2 linked regions of the Paracoccus pantotrophus genome follow. The protein of the gene in region 1 interacts with the protein of each later gene in a pairwise test. Links are inferred from orthologs where the notes say so. Each region holds a gene or a part of one and is shown on either strand. Other genes may lie near its edges.

What was found. The genes of interacting proteins can lie anywhere in the genome.
Region 2: the proteins of ESD82_RS04670 (region 1) and ESD82_RS06020 interact in binary tests that used the Escherichia coli proteins (3 or more experiments, as listed by UniProt). The link is inferred for Paracoccus pantotrophus from one-to-one orthologs.

What each region holds. Positions count from the first base shown.
Region 1 is NZ_CP044423.1:966,956-974,196, reverse strand. Bases 2,779-5,468 are described here. They hold ESD82_RS04670 (2Fe-2S iron-sulfur cluster-binding protein), read left to right. Parts: upstream 2,779-3,806; coding sequence 3,807-4,130; downstream 4,131-5,468. Other genes in these bases: typA (translational GTPase TypA), read right to left, coding at 4,880-5,468; ESD82_RS04665 (TetR/AcrR family transcriptional regulator), read right to left, coding at 4,148-4,795; xseA (exodeoxyribonuclease VII large subunit), read left to right, coding at 2,779-3,695. In the rest of the region: ESD82_RS04685 (2-isopropylmalate synthase), read right to left, coding at 1-427; purD (phosphoribosylamine--glycine ligase), read right to left, coding at 765-2,027; more of xseA, read left to right, coding at 2,136-2,778; more of typA, read right to left, coding at 5,469-6,700; ESD82_RS22420 (hypothetical protein), read right to left, coding at 6,778-6,912; ESD82_RS04655 (TIGR01244 family sulfur transferase), read right to left, coding at 6,955-7,241. UniProt on the Escherichia coli protein: Ferredoxin are iron-sulfur proteins that transfer electrons in a wide variety of metabolic reactions. Although the function of this ferredoxin is unknown it is probable that it has a role as a cellular electron transfer protein.
Region 2 is NZ_CP044423.1:1,240,445-1,246,954, forward strand. Bases 1,173-4,171 are described here. They hold ESD82_RS06020 (HesB/IscA family protein), read left to right. Parts: upstream 1,173-2,485; coding sequence 2,486-2,857; downstream 2,858-4,171. Other genes in these bases: ESD82_RS06010 (hypothetical protein), read left to right, coding at 1,173-1,518; rpsD (30S ribosomal protein S4), read right to left, coding at 1,669-2,289; tpiA (triose-phosphate isomerase), read left to right, coding at 2,959-3,702; ESD82_RS06030 (methionine ABC transporter ATP-binding protein), read left to right, coding at 3,835-4,171. In the rest of the region: aconitate hydratase AcnA, read left to right, coding at 1-673; more of ESD82_RS06010, read left to right, coding at 904-1,172; more of ESD82_RS06030, read left to right, coding at 4,172-4,881; ESD82_RS06035 (methionine ABC transporter permease), read left to right, coding at 4,871-5,545; ESD82_RS06040 (MetQ/NlpA family ABC transporter substrate-binding protein), read left to right, coding at 5,562-6,344; ESD82_RS06045 (acetyl-CoA hydrolase/transferase family protein), read right to left, coding at 6,454-6,510. UniProt on the Escherichia coli protein: Is able to transfer iron-sulfur clusters to apo-ferredoxin. Multiple cycles of [2Fe2S] cluster formation and transfer are observed, suggesting that IscA acts catalytically.

The sequences.
Region 1 (7,241 bases):
CCATCGGCGACCATTGCACGTCGTCGCACAGGTTGCGGGCATGGCTCACGGTCTGCTCGATCCGCTCGGCCATCTGGTCCATGTCCAGGTTCGGGATGGCCCGGTGCAGCGGCGAGGTGCCGATGAAGGTATGGATGCGCGGGCGCTTCGCATGCTTCACCGCCTCCCAGCAGCGGTCGATATCGGGGAACTGGGCGCGGGCCAGGCCGCAGATCACGGCGTTCTGCGCCTGTTTCGCGATCTCGCTCACGGCGGCGAAATCGCCCTCCGAGGCGATGGGAAAGCCCGCCTCGATGATGTCCACGCCCATCTCGTCCAGCATCTGGGCGATTTCCAGCTTCTCGCTATGGGTCATGGTGGCGCCGGGCGATTGCTCGCCGTCGCGCAGGGTGGTGTCAAAGATCAGGACGCGGTTCGGATCGGTCATGTCGGGAATCCTTCTTCATGCTCGCATAGGGTCCGGGCACGAACCTGACTGAGCGGCGGCCCGGAGACCCGCTCAGCGCAGCGTAAGAAGAAGGAGACCGCGGTGGTTCACGGCAATGCGCGCGCCGTCATGCGCGTGCGGGGCCGTGGCAATGATCTGCTGCATCCGAGTCATGGCGCGGACTATAAGACCCGCGCCACCGGCTTGAAAAGGCAAAAAATACGCCCGCCGGACTTTTCCCGGCCCTGGAACCGGCCGGGGCGATGCCATCTCGCACCGCCCCGGGGACTTCTTCGTTCTTCAAATACCCATCCGCCCGTGCCGCAGGCGCGGCGTCTCAAAGCGCGCGCCAGCCGATGTCGCGGCGGCAGAATCCCTCGGGCCAGTCGATGCCGTCGACCAGCGCATAGGCGCGGGCATGCGCCTCGGCCAGCGTCGCCCCGCGCCCGGTCGCGGCCAGGACGCGCCCGCCGGTGGCGACGATCTGCCCGTCGCGCCGCGCGGTTCCGGCGTGAAACACCATGCGGAAACTGTCCTCGGGCAGCGCATCGAGCCCGCCGATCATGCTGCCCTTCTCATAGGCGCCGGGATAGCCCTTCGCGGCCAGCACCACGGTGAGCGCGTGGTCGTCGGCCCAGCTCACCGCCATCTCGCCCAGCCGGCCCTCGGCGCAGGCCAGGATCAGGTCCAGCGCCTGCGCGCCCAGCCGCATCATCAGCACCTGGCATTCCGGGTCGCCGAAGCGGACATTGTATTCCACCAGCCGCGCCCGGCCGCCCTCGATCATCAGCCCAGCATAGAGCACGCCCTGGAACGGCGTACCGCGCCGCGCCATCTCGGCCACGGTGGGGCGCACGATCTCGGCCATCACCTGGTCCTGGATGGCTTCGGTCAGCACCGGGGCCGGGGAATAGGCGCCCATGCCGCCGGTATTCGGCCCGGTATCGCCGTCGCCCACGCGCTTGTGGTCCTGGGCGGTGCCGATCGGCAGACAATCCGTCCCGTCGCACAGGACGAAGAAGCTCGCCTCCTCGCCCTCCATGAACTCCTCGATCACCACCTCGGCCCCGGCCGTGCCGAAGGCGCCGCCGAAGGCGTCGTCTACGGCGGCGACGGCCTCGGCCTCGGTCATCGCGACGGTCACGCCCTTGCCGGCGGCCAGCCCGTCCGCCTTCACGACGATGGGCGCGCCCTGCGCGCGGATATAGGCCCGCGCCGGCTCGGCGGCATCGAAGCGCGCCCAGGCGGCGGTCGGCGCGCCGCAGGCGTCGCAGACCGCCTTGGTGAAGCTTTTCGAGGCCTCCAGCATCGCCGCCGCCCTGGACGGGCCGAAGACCAGGATCCCCGCCGCCCGCAATTCGTCGGCGACGCCGGCCGCCAGCGGCGCCTCGGGGCCGATCACCACCAGGTCGATGGCGTTCTCCTCGCAAAAGCCGATCACGGCGGGGCCGGACAGGATGTCCAGTTCCGCCAGCCGGGCCAGCGGCTCCATCCCGGCATTGCCCGGCGCGACGAACAGCCGGTCGCATTTCGGATTCTGCCGGATCGCCCAGGCCAGCGCATGTTCGCGCCCGCCGCTGCCGAGGATCAGGATGTTCATGCGAAAAGGCCCCCTTGCGAATGTCTGGCGACTTCTAGGAACTGCCCCGCGCCGGATCAATCCCCCAAACCCCTTGATCCCGCCCGCGCCCCGCGCCACAACCGGGCCATGGAGCTTTTCGAAGAGACGCCCGCCAGCAACGCCCATGAATTCACCGTCTCCGAGATCTCGGGCGCGGTGAAGCGCGTGCTCGAGGGCGAGTTCGGCCGCGTCCGCGTGCGCGGCGAGATCGGCCGCGTCTCGCGCCCCTCGTCCGGGCACCTTTACTTCGACCTCAAGGACGACCGCGCTGTGATCGCCGCCGTGACCTGGAAGGGGCAGGCCGCGCGCCTCTCGACCCGCCCCGAGGAGGGGATCGAGGTCATCGCCACCGGCCGGCTGACCACCTTTCCCGGCCAGTCGAAATACCAGCTGATCGTCGAGGAACTCGAACCCGCCGGCGTCGGCGCGCTGATGATGATGCTGGAGAAGCGCCGCAAGGCGCTGGCGGCCGAAGGGCTGTTCGACGAATCGCGCAAGCGCCCGCTGCCCTATCTGCCGCGGGTGATCGGCGTCGTGACCTCGCCCTCGGGCGCGGTGATCCGCGACATCCTGCACCGGCTGCGCGACCGCTTTCCGACGCGGGTGCTGATCTGGCCGGTGGCGGTGCAGGGCGAGGGCTGCGCGCCGCAGGTCGCCGCGGCGATCCAGGGCTTCAACGCGCTGCCCCAGGGCGGGGCGATCCCGCGCCCCGAGCTGATCATCGTCGCCCGCGGCGGCGGCAGCCTCGAGGATCTCTGGGGCTTCAACGAGGAAGCCGTGGTCCGTGCCGCCGCCGCCAGCGCGATTCCGCTGATCTCGGCCGTGGGGCACGAGACCGATACCACGCTGATCGATTTCGCCGCGGACCGCCGGGCGCCGACGCCCACCGCCGCGGCCGAGATGGCGGTGCCGGTGCGCGCCGAACTGGCCGCCCGGCTGGCCGAGATCCGGGCCCGGATGATGCGCGCCGCCCAGGGGGGCAACCAGCGCCGGCGCCAGCGGCTGGCCGACCTGGGCCGCGCGCTTGGCCGGCCGCAGGCGCTGACCGACCCGGCCCGGCAACGTTTCGACCTGTTCGCCGAGCGGCTGGAGCCGGCGCTGCGCGGTTTCGTGCGCGCCCGCCGCGACCGGCTGAACGCGCTGCCGCTGTCGCTGTCGGCCCTGCGCACCATGCTGCGCAGCCGGCGCGATGCGTTGCAAGGGCAGGGGCAGCGGCTGCCGCTTTGCCTTGAGCGGCTGGGCCGGCGCCGGACCGAGCGCCTGGCCGAGCTCGGCAGCCGATTGGAGCGGGCTCGCGCGCGGATGCTGGCCGATGCCGCGCGCCAGACCGCCCGCGACCGCGACATGCTGGAGCGCATGGCTGCAAGGCTTGCCGCCGCCGCCGCGCGCATGCTGCCGCCCCGCCGCGAGGCGCTGGAGCGGCTGGACCGCTTGCGCCAGACGCTGGGCTATCGCGAGACCCTGCGCCGCGGATTCGCCGTCGTGCATGGTCCTGCGGGCCTGCTGACCGAGGCGGCCGAGGCGGCGCAGGCCCCGCGTTTCGAGATCGAGTTCCTGGACGGCCGACTGACGGCGCGCCCCGACGCGCCCCCGGCAAAACCCGCCCGCAAGCCGCGCGAGCCCCGGGGCCAGAAATCGCTTTTCTAGCGCGCCAGGCCCAGGGCCGCGCAGCAGGATGCGGAAAACCGCCGCGCGGGCGGGGCTTTTCTCTTGCGGCGCGATGACCTATCTGCGGCATGAAGCGCAAGGAAGGCACCCATGGCCAAGATCACTTACATCGAGCACAACGGCACCGTCCACGAAATCGACGTCAAACCCGGCATGACCGTGATGGAGGGCGCGCGCGACAACGGCGTACCCGGCATCGATGCGGATTGCGGCGGCGCCTGCGCCTGTTCGACCTGCCATGTCTATGTGGCGTCGGAATGGGTGGACCGGCTGCCGCCCAGGGATCCGATGGAAGAGGACATGCTGGACTTCGCCTGGCAGCCCGATCCGGTGCGCTCGCGCCTGACCTGCCAGATCAAGGTGACGCCGGAACTCGACGGGCTGGTGGTGAACCTGCCCGAACGCCAGATCTGAGCGCAGCCGCGTCCCGCTCAGGCCTTTTCGCTGGTGGCGGGCGCGGATGCGGGCGCATTGGCCCGGATCAGGTTGCCCATGAACTCGGCGAATATCCGTTCGGCGAGTTCGCGGGTCGAGCGGGAATCGCCGTCGAACCAGGGATCGGTGCTGCGCGTCAGGAACATCATGTTGCCGCCCTTGACCAGGCAATGCAGCATCATGGTCGAGATGTCGATGTCGGTGTCCGGGGACAGGATGCCGAGCCGCTGCGCCTCGGACAGCTTGCGGTGATAGAGGTCGCGCATCGAGCTGGTATAGCGATGCAAGGCGCTGCCGGGCTTGATCGGGCCGCAAAGCCTATCGACCAGAAGCCGAAACAGCGTCGGATTCGCCTCGGCCCAAGCCAGATAGCTGTGGGCGATCGAATGCATCTGTTCGATCGGGTCGGCGGTATTGGCCTGGATCACCCCCTCGCGCAGCGCATCGTTGAGCAGGGTGACGGCGTGATAGATCAGCCCCTCGTGCAGTTCCTCGATCGAACTGAACATGCTGCGGATCTCTTCCTCGCTCGCCGCGGTGCGCGGGGCAAGTTCGGCGAGGTCAGAGGGCAGCCGGCCGCTTTCCTCCAGATGCTCCTGGGCGGCGAAGATCAAGCTTTGATAGATATTCCCCCGGCCTTCCATCAGCCGCTCCTGAGACAACTTGCTTCAAATCTAACAGAGTTTCTCCGCCGCGAAAGCCTGTAATCCCAAGCGGCGGAAAGAAGCTCAACCCTCGGCGCGGGACTGGCGCTTGCGCTCGTGCGGGTCCAGGTAACGCTTGCGCAGGCGGATGTTCTTGGGCGTGACCTCGACCAGCTCGTCATTGTCGATATAGGCGATGGCCTCTTCCAGCGACATGCGCACCGGCGGGGTCAGCCGCACCGCCTCATCCGTGCCCGAGGCACGCACGTTGGTCAGCTTCTTGCCCTTCAGCGGGTTCACTTCCAGGTCGTTGTCGCGCGAATGCTCGCCGATGATCATGCCCTGATAGACCTGCTCTTGTGCGCCGATGAACATCTTGCCGCGCTCTTCCAGGTTCCACAGCGCATAGGCCACCGAAACCCCGTCCTCCATGGAAATCAGCACGCCCTGGCGGCGGCCCTGGATCGCGCCCTTGTAGGGCGCCCAGCCGTGGAAGATGCGGTTCAGCACGCCGTTGCCGCGGGTGTCGGTCATGAACTCGCCGTGATAGCCGATCAGCCCGCGCGAGGGCACATGGGCGACGATGCGGGTCTTGCCGGTCCCGGCGGGGCGCATGTCCACCATCTCGCCCTTGCGGTCGCCGGTCAGCTTTTCGATCACCACGCCGGTATAGTCGTCATCGACGTCGATGATGACCTCCTCGATCGGTTCGAGGCGCTGGCCGTCCTCTTCGCGGAAGATGACGCGCGGGCGCGAGATCGACAGCTCGAATCCCTCGCGGCGCATGTTCTCGATCAGCACGCCCATCTGCAGTTCGCCGCGGCCCGAGACGATGAAGGCGTCGCCGCCCGGCGTGTCCTCGACCTTGATGGCGACATTGGTCTCGGCCTCTTTCATCAGCCGCTCGCGAATCACCCGCGACTGCACCTTGTTGCCGTCGCGGCCCGCCAGCGGGCTGTCGTTGATGCCGAAGGTGACGCTGATCGTCGGCGGATCGATGGGCTGGGCGGGCAGGGGCGTGTCCACCTCGAGCGCGCAGAGCGTATCGGCCACGGTAGCCTTGGACATGCCGGCCAGGGTGACGATGTCGCCCGCCACCGCCTCGTCGATCGGCTGCTGGTTCAGGCCGCGGAAGGCCAGCACCTTGGAGACACGGAACTGCTCGATGCGCTCGCCGTCGCGCGACAGCGCCTTGATGGTGTCGCCGGCCTTGGCGCGGCCGGCCTCGACCCGGCCGGTCAGGATGCGGCCGATGAACGGGTCGGCGCCCAGCGTGGTCGCCAGCATCTGGAAGGGCTCGTCCTGGCGCTCGATCTGTTTCGGCGCCTCGACATGGCGCAGCACCAGATCGAACAGCGCCGTCATGTCCTTCCTGGGCCCTTCCAGGGTCTCGTCGGCCCAGCCGCCGATGCCGGAGGCATAAAGATGCGGGAAATCAAGCTGTTTGTCGCTGGCGCCCAGGTTGGCGAACAGGTCGAACACCTCATCCAGCGCCTTGTCGGGATCGGCGGCGGGCTTATCCACCTTGTTCAGCACCACGATGGGCCGCAGCCCCAGGGCCAGCGCCTTGGAAGTCACGAACTTGGTCTGCGGCATCGGACCTTCGGCGGCATCGACCAGCAGGCAGACGCCGTCCACCATCGACAGGATGCGCTCCACCTCGCCGCCGAAATCGGCGTGGCCGGGGGTGTCGACGATATTGATGCGGGTTCCCTTCCACTCGACCGAGGTCGCCTTGGCCAGGATGGTGATGCCGCGCTCACGCTCGATGTCGTTGCTGTCCATCACGCGCTCGGCCACGGCCTGATTTTCGCGGAAACTGCCCGATTGCTTCAAGAGCTGATCGACCAGGGTCGTCTTGCCATGGTCGACATGGGCGATGATCGCGATATTGCGGATGTCCATAGGGGGCCTTTTTCAGAATTTGCGCCCCCGGTAACGCAGAGGGGCGCGAAAGGCCAGCGCCAATCGCAGGCAGGATGTCAGCGCAGGCCCAGAAGCCCCAGGATGAACAGCACTACGACGACAAGGCCGACAAGATAGATGATCGAGTTCATGACGGATTCCTCCCTTGGGCCGGCCGGGCAAGGGATCCGCCCGATCGCTGGCTGTCGCATGGGAAACCCGCCGCGTCGGCCAAGGTTCCCGGCCGACGGCGATCAGACATCCTGTCGGGCCAGTGATTCGATCAGCGGTCGGACACCCGAAAGATCGTAGCCCGCCCGTGCCGCGGTCTGAAGCAGATCCGCTACCGGTTCCTGTCCGGCGCGGGCCAGCGCCCAGAGCACGGTCGAGCGGTTGCCGGACCGGCAATAGGCCAGCTTGGGTCCGGGCGCGGCCAGCGCCTCGGCCTGGGCCGAGATCATCTGCGGCGTGATCTGGCCGGGGGGGAAGGGGTTGAAGTGATATGCCATCCCCGCCGCCTCGGCCGCCGCGCGCATCGCCT
Region 2 (6,510 bases), 270 kb from region 1 along the record:
CGACATGATCACCACCGACCACATCTCGCCCGCGGGTTCGTTCAAGCCGACCACCCCGGCCGGCAAATACCTGACCGAGCGCCAGGTCGCGCCCAAGGACTTCAACAGCTACGGCTCGCGCCGCGGCAACCACGAAGTGATGATGCGCGGCACCTTCGCCAATATCCGCATCCGCAACGAGATGCTGGACGGGGTCGAGGGCGGCTATACCCTGGGCCCGGACGGGCAGCAGACCTCGATCTTCGACGCCTCGATGGAATATCAGGCGCAGGGCACGCCGCTGGTCATCTTCGGCGGCGTCGAATACGGCGCCGGCTCGTCGCGCGACTGGGCGGCCAAGGGCACCAACCTGCTGGGCGTCAAGGCGGTCATCGCCGAGAGCTTCGAGCGCATCCACCGCTCGAACCTGGTCGGCATGGGCGTGATCCCCTTCGAGTTCACCGGCGGCGAGAACCGCAAGACGCTGGGGCTCAAGGGCGACGAGGTGATCTCGATCGACGGGCTGGCGGGCGAGTTCAAGCCGCTGTCTCAGGTCGCCTGCACCATCCGCTATGCCGATGGCAGCGAGAAGGTGATCCAGCTCAAGGCCCGCGTCGATACCGAGGTCGAGATCGAATACCTGGAGAACGGCGGCGTGCTGCATTACGTGCTGCGCAACCTGGCGAAAGCCTGATCCAGCGCCATCGGACAAGAATGACGGGCCGTCCCTTCGGGGGCGGCCTTCGCTTTTCCGGCGCCGTCCCAGGGGTATTTTAGGAACGAAGAAGCCAGGCTGCCGGAAGAGTATTTGCAAAACGGTGAAACGCAGCGCCGTTCACAATCGGGCAAGCGTAGAGCGAGCGGCTTGCATGGCGGCGGAGCATTCTGGCAAATCGGCACGCAGGGACTGATAAGGGGAAAGCGATGCGCGGGCTGGCGGTGGCTTTGATCGGAGCGATGGGATTGTCGGCGCCGGCAGGCGCACAAGAGAATCCGGCCGGGAACGAGCGGCTCTGGACCTGCGAGACCTCGATCGCCGGCGAGCAGACGGCGATCAACTATGTCCGCGATGACGCGTTTCGCGCGAATGTCGGCCGGCTGGAGAAGAATTTCTCCGGCTGGGGGCGGATCTCCTGTCCCGGCTACGTCACCCTGCGCGAGATCCTGCGGCGCAACCAGATGGCGGACGACGGCAGCTATTGCCTGCTCTGGGACAAGCAGCACGACACCTATATCGGCGCGCAGAAGGGGCCGCGCAAAGGGAATGCGCTATGTCGCAAGACCTTTTGCGAACGGGTGAACACGGCGCGGCAGGCAACCTTCCGCAATGCCAATGCGCTGGCGGTCGCCGGCTATGACGCGGTGACGCAGCGGCCCGGCGCCACGATCCTGGCCGCAACCTCGGGGCAGATGGTCGGCACGCTCGAGGCGGCGGGGGCGGCGGCCATGGGCATGGCGGCCTCGCCGGTGGCAGTGGGCTCGCTGGTGATCGGTTCGGCCGCCGTGGGTGGAAGCCTGTGGTATTGCGCCGAGGAATAGCGCCCCGCCGCCGGCGCTGCGTTTCACCGTTTTGCAAATACTCTTCCGGCACCCCGGCTTCTTCGTTCCTAAAATACCCCTGGGACGGCGCCGGAAAAGCGAAGGCCGCCCCCGAAGGGACGGCCCTGAAATCCTGTGATCCCGGAAGGATCAGTTCTTGGCGTAGAATTCGACGACCAGGTTCGGCTCCATCTGCACGGCATAGGGCACATCGCCCAGGGCCGGAGTGCGCACGAAGGTGGCGGTCATCTTGTTGTGGTCCACTTCCAGGTAGTCCGGCACGTCGCGCTCGGCCAGGCCGACCGATTCCAGCACGATGGCCAGCTGGCGCGACCGCTCGCGGACCGAGATCACGTCGCCTTCCTTGACGCGGTAGGAGGCGATGTTCACGCGCTTGCCGTTCACCTCGACATGGCCGTGGTTCACGAACTGGCGGGCGGCGAAGATGGTCGGCACGAATTTGGCGCGATAGACCACCGCGTCCAGGCGGCGCTCCAAGAGGCCGATCAGGTTCTCGCCGGTGTCGCCCCGGACGCGCTCGGCCTCGGCATAGATGCGGCGGAACTGCTTCTCGGTCAGGTCGCCGTAATAGCCCTTCAGCTTCTGCTTGGCGCGCAGCTGGGTGCCGAAATCCGACAGCTTGCCCTTGCGGCGCTGGCCGTGCTGGCCGGGACCGTATTCGCGGCGGTTGAGCGGCGACTTGGCGCGGCCCCAGATGTTCTCGCCCATGCGGCGGTCGATCTTGTACTTGGCAGCGGTGCGTTTGGTCATCGCTGATCTCCTTCTTTATGTTCTGTTCTCGAAGGGCGTTGTCCTTTGGCATATTGCCCGACAGGATTCCCCTTGCGGGGTCCACCAACACCAATGAAGCGGCGCTTATAGCCGCCCGGCGCCCGGTGTCAAGCACCCCTTGAGCCGCGGCCCCGATGCTCCTAAATGAAAGGCAGCGAACAGAAAAGGGCCCGAGATGTTTTCGATCCCCGGCAAATCCCCCGTGACCATCACCCAGGCGGCCGAGCGGCAGATCGCCCGGCTGATGGCGCAGAAATCCGCCAGCGGCCTGCGCATCGGCCTGAAGAAGGGCGGCTGCGCCGGCATGGAATACACCATGGAGCTGGCCGAGACCGCCTCGCCCGGCGACGAGGTGGTCGAACAGGGCGAAGCGCGGGTTCTGATCGCCCCCACCGCGCAGATGTTCCTGTTCGGGACCGAGATCGATTATGAATCCGGCCTGCTGGAATCCGGCTTCAGGTTCCGCAACCCCAATGTCACCGACAGTTGCGGCTGCGGCGAATCGGTCAACTTCGCTCCGCTGGAAGGTTCGCGCGCCAAGGTTTGAACCTTTTTGCCGCAAGTTAGCGCCCACATCGCCCTGCCGGCTTGATCGCGCGAAATCCCCGGCCTAATCCCCTGCCAGATCATGAAAAGGGAGAGAGGCAGATGGCCCCGCGCAAACTTGCCGCCGGCAACTGGAAGATGAACGGAACCCTGGCCTCACTGGCCGAGATCGGCCGGCTGCTCGCCGATCACCCGGCGCCGGGCTGCGACGTGCTGATCTGCCCGCCTGCCACCCTGCTCCATGCCATGGCCGCCAGCGCGCAGGGCAAGATCGCCATCGGCGGCCAAGACTGCCACGCCAAGACCGCGGGTGCCCATACCGGCGACATCGCCGCCGCGCAGCTCAGGGACGCGGGCGCGAGCCATGTGATCCTTGGCCATTCCGAGCGTCGCACCGACCATGCCGAGACCGACGCCCAGGTCGCCGCCAAATCCGTCGCCGCGCATGAGGCGGGCCTCGTCGCGGTGATCTGCGTCGGCGAGACCGAGGCGCAGCGCGACGCCGGCCAGACGCTCGACGTGATCTCGGCCCAGCTTGCCGGCTCGGTTCCCGATGGTGCCACGGCCGCCAACACGGTGATCGCCTATGAACCGGTCTGGGCCATCGGCACCGGCCGCACGCCCACCTCCGACCAGATCGCCGAGGTCCATGCCCTGATGCGCGAGCGCCTCTCGGCGCGCTTCGCCGACGGTGCCGACATGGCGCTGCTCTATGGCGGCTCGGTCAAGCCCGGCAATGCGGCCGAGATCTTTGCCATTCCGCATGTGAACGGCGCGCTGGTCGGCGGCGCCAGCCTCAAGGCCGAGGATTTCGGCCCGATCATCGCCGCGCTTTCCGCAGCGTAACGCCGGCGAAAGGAACGCCATTCCATCCGAACCCTCCGGTTTGGAATGGCGTTGCCCTTTTGCCGGGCGCCTGCCCCTTGCCAAGCCCGGCCCGGCGGGCATAGGTCTCGCCTGACATTCAAGGCAGGGGCGATGACAGAGCCGGCAATCTCATTCCAGGGCGTGACGCGCCGCTATCCGCAAAAGGGCGGCGGCGACGTGGTGGCGCTGCACGACATCTGGCTGGACGTGCCGCAGGGCGCGATCACCGGCATCATCGGCCGGTCCGGCGCCGGCAAATCGACGCTGTTGCGCATGGTGAACGGGCTGGAACGCCCCAGCGCCGGCAAGGTGATCGTGAACGAGCGCGACGTGGGCGCCGCCTCGGACGCGAGCCTGCGCCGCATCCGGCGCGAGGTCGGCATGATCTTCCAGCATTTCAACCTGCTGGCCAGCCGCACCGTGGCCGAGAACATCGCCCTGCCGCTGGAGATCGCCGGAGAGGACCGCGCGAAGATCGCCCCCCGCGTCACGGAGCTGATCGAGCGCGTCGGCCTGACCGCCCAGGCCGGCCGCTACCCGGCCGAGCTTTCCGGCGGGCAGAAGCAGCGGGTCGGCATCGCCCGGGCCTTGGCCACCGGGCCGCGCGTGCTGCTGTCGGACGAGGCGACCTCGGCCCTCGACCCCGACACCACCCGGCAGGTGCTGGAGCTTCTGCAGCGCATCAACCGCGAGCTTGGCCTGACCATCCTGCTCATCACCCATGAGATGGCGGTGGTGCGCGACATCTGCAGCCATGTCGCGGTGATCGAGGGCGGCCGCATCGTCGAGGCGGGCGAGACCTACGCGGTCTTCTCGAAACCCGCCCATCCCACCACGCGCTCGTTCCTGACCGGCGTGACCGGCGTCGCGGTGCCGCAATTCGTCGCCGGCCAGATGCGGGACGCGCCGCAGGGCCCCGAGGCCGAGGCGGTGGTGCAGATCACCTTCATCGGCAGCCATGCCACCGACCCGATGCTGGCGCGGCTGACCTCGGAACGCGGGGTCAGCGTCAACATCCTGGCCGGCGCCATCGAGGAGATCGGCACCAGGCCCTTCGGCAGCCTGATCGTCGCCCTGCCCGCCCAGCGGCTGGAGGAATCGCGCCGCTTCCTGGAAGAACACGGGCTTCTGACCGAGGTGCTTGGCTATGTCGGCTAACCTGATCCCGATCCTCTGGCAGGCAACGCTGCAGACGCTCTACATGGTCGCCCTGTCCACGCTGCTCGGCACGCTGATCGGCGGGCCGCTGGGCGTGTTCCTGGCCACCTCGCGCCGGGGCGAGCTGCTCTCGGCGCCTTGGCTGAACACCGTGCTGGGGCTGATCGTGAACGCGGCGCGCTCGACGCCCTTCATCATCCTGGTGGTGGCGATCATCCCCTTCACGCGGCTGATCGCCGGCACCTCGATCGGCACCACCGCCGCCATCGTGCCACTGACCATCGCGGCCGCGCCCTTCATCGCCCGCCTGATCGAGACCGCCATCCGCGAGGTCGATGCCGGGCTGATCGAGGCCGCCCGCGCCATGGGCGCCACGCCCGGCCAGATCGTGCGCAAGGTGCTGATCCCCGAGGCCATGCCCGGCATCATCCTGGGCCTGACGCTCGCCGTGGTCAGCCTGATCGGCTATTCGGCCATGGTCGGCGCGGTCGGCGGCGAGGGCCTGGGCGATCTCGGCATCCGCTACGGCTACCAGCGCTTCATGCCCGAGGTGATGCTGGCGGTGGTGGTGATCCTGATCGTGCTGGTGCAACTGGTGCAATCGGCCGGCGAATGGATCGCCGCCCGTTTCGACAAGCGCGCGCCCCGCAACCGGGGCCGATAACCGGAAAGGACATCCCATGCGCAAATTCAGCCTTGCCGCCCTGACCTCGGCACTCGCCCTCGCCGCCGGCATGGCCGCGGCCGAGGAGATCAAGGTCGGCGTCTCGCCGGGCGAACATGGCGAGATCATGGAGGAAGTCGCCAAGGTCGCCAAGGACAAGGGCCTGACCATCGACATCGTCGAATTCACCGATTACGTGGTGCCGAACCAGGCGCTGGCCGATGGCGATCTGCAAGCCAACAGCTTCCAGCACCAGCCCTATCTGGACAACCAGATCAAGGACCGCGGCTTCGCGCTGGTCAGCATCGCCAAGACCATCACCACGCCGATGGGCGTCTATTCGCAAAAGCTGAAATCGCTGGACGAGCTGCCCGAGGGCGCCGGGGTCGCGATCCCGAACGACCCGACCAATGGCGGCCGCGCGCTGCTGCTTTTGCAGGACAAGGGCATCGTCACGCTGGCCGAGGACACCGGCCTCACCCCCTCGCCGCTCGACGTGACCGGCAACCCGAAGAACCTCAAGTTCCTGGAACTCGACGCCGCCCAGCTGCCGCGCGCACTGGCCGATACCGACATCGCCGTGATCAACACCAACTACGCGCTGGATGCCGGCCTCAACCCGAACGAAGACGCCATCGCCATGGAAAAACCCGACAGCCCCTATGCCAACATCATCGTGGTGCGCCAGGGCGACGAGGACGCCCCATGGGCCAGGCAACTGGTCGAAGCCTATCACGACCCGGCGGTGAAGCAGTTCATCGAGGAGAAATACCAGGGTGCCGTCATCCCTGCCTGGTGACCTTCTCTGTTTCCTAAATACCCCGGGGGAGTCGCGGCACGCGACGGGGGCGGAGCCCCCATCCCCCGCGCCACAAGGAAACGCCCCGCCGGTCAAGCGGGGCGTTTGCTCATTCCGGCCGCATGCTGCCGGTGCGGCGCAGCCGGTCGTGCCAGCTGAGCGCCTC